Regions from separate parts of the Pseudoalteromonas sp. Z9A5 genome, predicted to be linked through region 2. Evidence: predicted binding sites of a transcription regulator. Region 2 holds the regulator's gene; each other region holds the start of a gene.
The links. The regulator ArgR, encoded in region 2, controls arginine synthesis, uptake and breakdown. The targets are predictions, from matches to a motif close to ANTGAATANNTATTCANT.

Region 1 (3,201 bases), on a different contig from region 2:
ACCGCGTTTTCTAAACCTTCTTCAACTGTGTAGGTAATATCAATTTTACAGTAGCTGTAATGCGCTTCATCAGCATTAAGTAACTGCTGCATGTCTGCGTACATTAAAATAGGTGTATCAAACTGTAAACGCTTAGCATGACCTGTTGTTTCATTAAATACGTTTTGCTCACTACCAATACAGGTAGCAAGTGACATCACGTGATTTTCACGCAATGGATCGATCGGTGGATTGGTTACTTGCGCAAATTTTTGACGGAAATAGTCGTAAAGCGAACGGTGCCCTTCACTAAGCACTGCAAATGGCGTGTCATCACCCATTGAGCCAGTTGCTTCTTGACCATTTTCACCCATTACACGAATAACGCTATCGAGTTCTTCGTTGGTATAGCCAAACATTTTTTGGTACTTAACCAACGTTTCATCATCAAAAGAGCGATTACCGGCGTCTTGCTCAGTAAGTTCTTCAAATGGAACTAAACGTTTAACATTTTCTTCAAGCCATGATTTATAAGGATGGCGAGATTTTAAATCTTGGTCGATTTCGTCAGAGTGCCAAATTTTGCCAAGCTTAGTATCGATTACTAACAGCTCACCAGGTCCTACACGACCTTTTTCTACAACTTCATCGGCAGTGTAATCCCAAATACCCACTTCTGATGCGAGTGTAATAAAACCATCTTGTGTAATTACATAGCGCGCCGGACGAAGTCCGTTACGGTCTAGGTTACAAGCCGCAAAACGACCATCCGACATAACAATACCGGCAGGGCCATCCCATGGTTCCATGTGCATAGAGTTAAAATCGTAAAATGCACGTAAGTCGTCATCCATTGCACGATTTTTTTGCCATGCAGGCGGCACAAGCATACGCATAGCGCGGAATAAATCCATGCCACCAGCTAAAAATAGCTCAAGCATATTATCTAGGCTTGATGAATCAGAGCCTGTTTCATTTACAAACGGCGCTGCTGTTTGTAAGTCAGGAATAAGCGGTGACGCAAACTTATAAGAGCGCGCGCGTGCCCACTGACGGTTCCCTTCAATGGTATTAATTTCACCATTGTGTGCTAAATACCTAAACGGCTGAGCAAGTGGCCAACGTGGTTGTGTATTAGTAGAAAAACGCTGATGAAAAACACAAATCGCACTTGTCATACGAATATCAGCTAAATCTAAGTAAAAGTTCGGTAAATCTGCAGGCATCATTAAGCCTTTATAGATAGTTACCAACCCAGATAAACTTGCAATATAAAATGCTTCGTCATCAACAATGCGTTTTTCAGCACGGCGGCGTGCCACATATAAGCGACGTTCTAAATCTTTAGAACGCCAACCTTCTGGCGCGCTAACAAAAATTTGTTCAAACCCTGGTAGCTGCTGTACAGCGATAGGACCCAGCATTGAAGGATCGGTTGGGACTACACGCCAACCTAAAATATTTAACGTCTCTTTTTCTAATTCTTCGCTAAGTATTTGTTTTGCAGCTTGCGCTAAAACAGGGTCTGAATTTAAAAAAATCATACCCACTGCGTAGTTTTTACCTAAATGCCAATTATGTTCACTGGCAATAGCACGAAAAAAACTATCTGGTTTTTGTAATAACAAACCACAGCCATCGCCTGTTTTACCATCAGCAGATATACCGCCACGGTGCTGCATACGATCCAGCCCTGTAATAGCAGTACGTATAAGCCTATGACTAGCCTGACCATTAACTTGGGCAATTAAGCCAAAGCCACAATTTTCTTTTTCTAACTTTGAGTCGTATAACATAGACCCCTCCCCTTGCTGCACTGTTAGCGTGGATGAACTACTCGACGATTTGCTAACAGACGGACAAAACTAGCCTCTATCTTAAATAGAGTCAATAGCACTTTGAATACATATTCACATTCTTGAATATTTCTCACCTCATAGCAACATTTCTTTTTTATCATCAATTTTAACAATTAGCGCTATATTGGTCGTTATTTTTTCATAACACCGGTGTCAAGTTTAACATTTTGTAAAAACAAACACCCCTCAAGATACAGCTTACGTAAACGTAAAGCAGCACCCAAGTGAATAAATATTCAAGAAAACTAAAGTTATTCAGTTAACATTTAGATAGTTTTATGCTATTTACGAAGTTTTATGGTTTAACCTCTCTGCTTTTTGCCGCTCCTTTGTATAGTTATTAATATTTGTGGCATTTTTAGCCTCTTAATAATGAATTTTTATTTACCGATATATCTTTTATAAACATTATTTATGTTCGAGTACATGTTAAAAATCCAATCAAAGTATATTAAACATATAAATTTTAATTACTTATGATTTATTTTTTCCTACATTTATATGTTTTCTCTTAAGCAGCAGTACCCATAAAACTTATTTTTATCGTTATTAAAACAATGTAATGCCAATTAACTTAAATAAATGGTCTATTTTGAGGTAAGAAAACTTTGTCGATAACAAGGCAAAAATTTTTAACGCAGTTAGCGTCAGGTTTAACCCCTCAAATTGATTAAGCATTATTGTGGATTGGTATAAGTGTTGTGCTGGTTATTTGATTATTTTATAAAAGGTGTAAATATTCGGTTTTAATAACAAGGACACGAATCAATGAGTAGCTAAGTAAAATTCTAGCTTACTAAGTGATTTTTAATTCAAACTCGTTATATTGGGAAACTAACTTAATAAAAAAGGCATATCTGATAATTGAAAAAATTAGTAATAGTAGTACACGAAGACCTGCTGCCCTTTCAGGATTAAAATTTATTCTATCAAGGGGCGATTTAATCACGGCGCGAGGTTTGTAAACTAGTGGGGTCGGTAATTGCTTCTTCGTTACCCTACTGGCTTTACCCTCGAAAGATAAACAAGCCCTAGATAATGTATGCAAATTTTTAAAATAAAAAAAGATAGTTTAAAAGTGAGTCTATAAACAGCTACCTTAATTTGAACTCCTACTCTTTATAGTTAACCTGTTAGTAGATTTCTAACCCGAGTTAAAATTATTTAAAACAGTGTACATTCAAAACAACAAAGCCACTTAAAAAGTGGCTTTGTGTTTAAAGAGCTTGATAACCTGATAGCAGGTTGAGTAATAAAATTACTCTGCGTCAGCTTCTTTATATTTTGCAGCAGTTTCTGTAATTAACGGCTGTAATTCACCGCGTTGAAACATTTCTATAATAATGTCACAACCACCAACTAA
Region 2 (3,201 bases):
TCAACAGCAACGTAAGCGTAATCTACAACGTCTTCACCTTGTAGGCCTTTAACTAAAGACATACAAAAACGTGCAGCAGCAGCACCCATTGATAATGTAGCAGAACCGCCACCAGCTTTAGCATTTACAACTTCAGTACCCGCATTTTGGATACGTGGAGTAAGTGCAGCAACTTCTTCATCAGTAAAGCTAACGCCTTCAACTTGAGAAAGTAAAGGAAGAATAGTTGTACCAGAGTGACCACCGATTACAGGAACTTTTACAGTCGCTACGTCAACGCCTTTAAGTTCAGCAACAAATGCTTCTGAACGAATCACATCAAGAGTAGTAATACCGAATACGCGTTTAGCGTCGTAAGTACCTGCTTTTTTAAATACTTCAGCAACAATTGGAACAGTGCCGTTTACTGGGTTAGTAATAATACCCACTAACGCTTTAGGACAGCTAGCAACAATGCCTTCTGCTAAAGTTTTGATGATGCCAGCATTTACATTAAATAAATCAGCACGATCCATACCTGGTTTACGTGGCATACCCGCTGGGATAAGAACGATATCAGAACCTTCAAGCGCTTTATTTAACTCATCAGCGCCAAAACCAGCTACTTTTACATCTGTTGGGATGTGAGAAAGGTCAACCGCAACACCTGGAACCACTGGTGCAACATCATAAAGTGATAATTCAGAACCAGCTGGTAAACCTGTTTTTAATAATAAAGACAACGCTTGACCGATACCGCCCGCAGCACCTAATACAGTAACTTTCATTGGAATTCTCCGTAATTTGAGGTAGGAAATACTTGTGGCACATAAGATAAAGAAATTAAGAGCTAAAAACAAATTTATCCTGCTTATTTTAAGTATATTTTCGACCATAGTCGTAAACTTATTAATTTAATAACCTCAAACTGGCAAGTTAAGTAAACAACTACTGCATAATTATTCATTATTGTGTAGAATTTACAGCATAAATAACAAAAAATGAATGTAGGCTATGCAACCACAAGATAAACAAGAAGCACTGGTAAAAGCATTTAAATCACTTTTAAAAGAAGAAAACTTTGGCTCTCAAGGCGAAATAGTTGACGCGTTAAAAGAGCAAGGCTTTGACAATATAAGCCAAAGTAAAGTATCGCGCATGCTAAGTAAATTTGGTGCTGTACGTACTCGTAATGCAAAACAAGAAATGGTTTACTGTTTACCTGCCGAAATGGGTGTACCAACAGCAAAGAGCCCGTTACGCCAATTAGTTATTGATATTATGCATAACGAAATGATGATCATTATTCGTACTAGCCCTGGCGCTGCACAATTAATAGCACGTTTACTTGATTCATTAGGCAAAGCAGATGGTGTATTAGGTACAATTGCAGGCGACGATACAATATTTATCGCTCCTGCAAAAATATCTGAAATAGACGTAACACTGGAGCGTGTACGACTTTTATTTGATAACGTTTAATAAATTAAGTAAAAGCTTAAAGCTGCTTTAAAAATCCTACTGAGGGTGCAAAAAAAGCAGAGCCCATATCGGCTTGAGTAAAATCAAGCCAATGGTCGTAGCACTCTCCTTCCCCAAGACGGCTTTTTAATACCTTTTCAAATGCAGTGCCTGTAGAGGCGCATGTTATAGATAACATTCCCTGCTCGTAAACATCACCGTAAGGCATACTTTGATTTAATAGTAGTGGTTGTCCGTTTTCATCTTTTAACTCGTTACGTACAGCATGAGAGGTCTCTAAAGCTGGTGTAATCAGTGTATTATCAAGGCGTGTTCGACCCATTATTTGTTCTTGTTCACTCAACGACAAATGCTGCCATACGCTTAAATCATGTTTATAACGCTGCACATGGATATAGCTGCCTTGATCTTCAAAACTCTCTGGTTTATTTATTAATGCCGTAGCACGCTTTTTTCTTCCAAGCGCAGTATCTCCACCATAAATAAAACCGTTAAAGTCTCGACCATCCAAAAAACGAAAGTTACGAATCTGCTCCACCAACTCTACATCAGGTGCAAATAGCTTTAAAATTTGCAACGCAAATAAATGATTAACGTCTTCTCGATCAGAACGTATTTGTACAAATAAATCGCATGGCTGAACACTCATAGAGTGATCGCTGTGATTTATATTTGGAAAGCTTTGTAATTCACTCGGGATATATTCAGGTAAAATATGCGGCCAATACTGCGCACCAATAGCAACCATACAAGACAACATTGATTCAGAAAACTGATCGCTAAATTCTTCTTCAATCGCATTCACTTGCTTTAGTTTTGCGCGCAGAGACTCATCTTGACCATCAAATACATTAAAAAATAAATGCAAACCGTGTAAGTTTGCTTCAGCACAAATCCCTGATTGCGCTTGCGCCATTGTTATTCCTTAGCTTATAAACAAATAAACACGGCGAATTAAAGTTAATTATAATTCGAAGAAATTCACCGTATGAGGTTTTATTTTTATTATAACCTGTTCATTTTGCTCAAATGACTGGCCATATTGTGCAGCAACTTCAATTTCTTGTTCTGCAATCACAACAGTGTAAACATAAGCAGAGCCAATAAAACGACTGTTTAATATTTCTGCCCGCTCGCTTTGTTTATCACTTGTGTTGTCGCTAATTAGCTCTATTTGATGAGGGCGAACATATATTTGCCCAACTCTTGCCTTGTGCTTATGTAAAACATCAGACTCGACTACACCAAATGGCGTTTTATATTCAGTTGCTGTTAATGCATTTGCGCTTAAGTATATGCCCTGACCCAGAAACTCTGCAACCTCCTTTGAACTTGGTGATGTAAAAAGCTGCTCTGGCGACCCTTGTTGCGCAATTTTACCCCGATGCATAATGGCAAGCGTATCTGAAAAAGCAAATGCCTCCTCTTTTGAATGCGTAACAAACACAGCCGATACTTGTTGGGTTTTAATAATTCGACGAATATCAGCAATTAATTCAAAGCGTACTTGCGTATCTACATTTGAAAAAGGTTCATCGAGTAATAGTAAACTTGGTTTGTAAGCAAGTGCGCGAGCAATCGCAACACGTTGTTGTTGACCACCAGAAAGTTGATGCGGGAACCTATCGGCACAACCAATTAAGTGCACGAGTTTAAGCATTTCATCAACGCGTTGCTGTTTTTGAGCTTTATTCATTTTACTTAGCCCAAATGCAATATTATTAGCAACAGTTAAATGAG
Region 3 (3,201 bases), on a different contig from region 2:
AAACAGCTCGCTTTAATTATATTGCTGATAATTTGTTGTGATGGTTTTATTTTTTCTGTCGCTAAAAATTCATCAGGTTGGTGCGCTTGGTTAATAGAGCCTGGACCCATTACAATTGTTTCGCACCCTAGTTGTTGAATATAAGGCGCTTCAGTGCAGTAATTTACAGCAATCGCTTTTTGCCCCGCTATTTTTTCAGCTAACTTAACAAGCGCACTATCGGTGCTGCCGCTAAATGCCGGAATGGGGTCATGCAAATCGATAACACTAACCGCATTAGGGTATTGCTCGTTTATTTCTTTAATTGCATCAAGAACTAAAGCTTGTAACTCTTTAATACTTAAACCCGGTAACGGACGCATATCTATGTGCATTTCACAGCAACCACAAATCCTATTTGCGTTGTCGCCACCATGAATATTTCCAAAATTTAAAGTTGGGTAGGGTATTTCGAAGTGTTCTATTGAATACTTATGCTTTAATTGTTCTTTTAAGATCAGTAATTTTGCAATCACTTTATGCATAACTTCAATGGCGTTAAGACCACGTTCGGGATCGGAGCTATGACCTGAACGACCAACTACTCTAATTGCTGTGCTCATGTGTCCTTTATGAGTAAATACCGGAGTCATATCAGTGGGTTCGCCTATAATACAGCGCGCAGGTTTTAAATTTGGGTGTTTACATATTTGTTGTGCGCCTGCCATTGTTGTTTCTTCGTCGGCAGTGGCGAGTATTAAAATAGGTTGAGTTTGCTGTTTTTCATCAAGCTCACTGACAGCCTGTAATACAAAAGCAAAAAAACCTTTCATATCAATGCTTCCTAACCCATACAATTTATTATCGAGTTCGGTAAGTTTAAATGGATTATGGTTCCAACGGCTGTCGTCAAATGGCACTGTATCGGTGTGACCCGCGAGCATTAATCCGCCATCACCATTCCCTCGCTTTGCCAATAAATTATAACGTCCTTTTCCGCCTTCCAATTCAATTATTTCACAAGTAAAACCAAGGCTTTCACACCATTTTGCAAGTAGCTCAATTACATTTTTATTGCTCATGCATTCACTATCTTCAATCGAACTTATAGAAGGAGCTGCAATTAATTGTTGGTACATAGAAATAAACGATGGCAAAGGCATAAAAAAATCCAAAATAAGTATTCAATTTAATTGCATAACAATATAAAAGTATTTACTATGAATATCAATTCACTTTTTAAGCATAAATATATTAAAGTAATACTATGAAAATAATGCGACGATAATCAAAATTCATTAATAAAAAAGACTTAATTAGCGTCTAAGCTAGTTTAAGCGAACATTATAAGTAAGTAGTAACTAATTTTAAGATAACGAGTAATAAATGAATGTAGTGATTATTGGCGCAAGCGGTTACAGCGGCGCAGAGTTAGCAAGTTTAGTTGCGAAACACCCAAATTTAACTTTAACAGGTTGTTATGTATCAGAAGGCAGTTTGGATAAAAATAAGCTGCTTAGCGATTTGTACCCTGAGCATTTAGGTTTACTTGACCAACCTTTGTTGCCTCTTAGTGAATTAGCTTTAAGCGATATTAGTAATACTGCTGATTACGTATGTTTGTGCACTGATCATAAAGTAAGTGTAGATTTAGCTCCGCGTTTTTTAGCCATGGGTAAAAAAGTATTTGATTTGTCAGGAGGCTATCGCCTCGCTAGCAATGATGATTATGTTACTTATTATGGCTTTGAGCATCAGCACCCTGAATTATTAAATGAAGCAGCTTACGGTTTAGCTGAATGGAATAGCGAAGCAATTATTGCTGCACAGCTAATTGCTGTTGCAGGATGTTATCCAACAGCTGCGCTCAATGCATTAAAGCCTCTACAACAAGCTGGTTTATTAAGCGATCAAAGTATTATTATTAATGCCGTATCGGGTGTTACGGGAGCAGGGCGTAAAGCGAGTGTTGGCACTCATTTTTGTGAGGTATCGCTTGCTCCTTATGGCTTGTTTAACCATCGCCACGGTCCTGAAATAGAACAGCATCTTGGTCACAAAGTGCTATTTACACCGCATTTAGGTAATTTTCCTCGTGGTATTTTAGAAACTATTTATGTGCAATTAAAGCCAGAGGTAACAAGTGAGCAAGTAACACAAGCGTATCAGGTACTTGCTGATGAGCCTCTTATTCGTTTACTAGGCGATAAAATCCCATCAATAAAAGGTGTAGCTAAACAACCATTCGTTGATATTGGTTGGCAGCAACAAGGATCGCAATTAATTGTTATTGCAGCAATTGATAACTTACTCAAAGGTGCTGCAGGACAAGCTTTACAATGTATTAATTTATCAATGAATTTAGAACATACCACTGGTTTAAAAGGAGCGTTTTAAATGAGTAAAAAAACGTGGGTTATTAAACTAGGTGGTGCAGTACTTAATATAGAAAATGCAGCTAAAGCATTATTTGATGTACTTAATGAGCAACAAAATGCTCAGTTTGTAATTGTGCACGGTGGCGGTTCACTTGTTGATACTTGGTTAAAAGAAGCTGGTTTTGCCAGTGCTAAACACCAAGGTTTACGTATTAGCCCAGCAGAGCAAATGCCTTATATAGTGGGTGCGCTTGCAGGTTGTGCAAATAAACAATTAATGACTCAGGCTATTAGTGCAGGGCATAAACCTGTTGGTTTAAGTCTTTTTGAGGCGGGTGTTACTGCAACTCAAAAATTAAAAGCGCTTTGCTTAGTGGGTAAATGTACAAGCAACGATGACTCTATTATTAACGATTTACTTAAAATTTCTCGTTTACCAATTGTGAGCTCCATCGGCTTTGATGAACAAGGCTTGTGGTACAACGTAAATGCAGATGAAGCAGCGGCAGCTATTGCTAGTAATTTAAATGCAGAACTTATTTTTATGACCGATGTAGAAGCGGTACTTGACGCAAATAAACAGCCGCTACATCAACTTGACACAAAACACATTGATACTTTAATAAATGAAGGAGTAATTGTGGGCGGGATGGAGGTCAAAGTTAAGACCAGCCTTCACGCTGCCCAACACTTACGACGCGGTGTGTATATTTCCAGCTGGCAAAAGCCAGAAAATTTAACTGACTTGCTTGAAGGCAAGCATGTCGGAACTAAAATTACACCATAGGTTTATTATGTTTGAAAATTTTTTAACGGGTTTAGAATTAGACCAAGAAGGCGCACT

Region 1: gltB (glutamate synthase large subunit) is a predicted target of ArgR. The motif match lies at 1,877-1,894, and genes of this name have one in related genera.
Region 3: argC (N-acetyl-gamma-glutamyl-phosphate reductase) is a predicted target of ArgR. The motif match lies at 1,199-1,216, and genes of this name have one in related genera.

What each region holds. Positions count from the first base shown of each region.
Region 1 is NZ_WTLC01000015.1:48,367-51,567, reverse strand. Features, by position in the region: gene gltB (glutamate synthase large subunit) at 1-1,775, opposite strand, end outside; gene GQR56_RS09575 (Grx4 family monothiol glutaredoxin) at 3,097-3,201, opposite strand, start outside.
Region 2 is NZ_WTLC01000001.1:150,710-153,910, reverse strand. Features, by position in the region: gene mdh (malate dehydrogenase) at 1-767, opposite strand, end outside; gene argR (transcriptional regulator ArgR) at 994-1,461, shown strand; gene GQR56_RS00695 (Dyp-type peroxidase) at 1,478-2,377, opposite strand; gene GQR56_RS00690 (ABC transporter ATP-binding protein) at 2,426-3,201, opposite strand, start outside.
Region 3 is NZ_WTLC01000013.1:24,615-27,815, forward strand. Features, by position in the region: gene argE (acetylornithine deacetylase) at 1-1,142, opposite strand, end outside; gene argC (N-acetyl-gamma-glutamyl-phosphate reductase) at 1,366-2,376, shown strand; gene argB (acetylglutamate kinase) at 2,377-3,144, shown strand; gene GQR56_RS08570 (ornithine carbamoyltransferase) at 3,152-3,201, shown strand, end outside.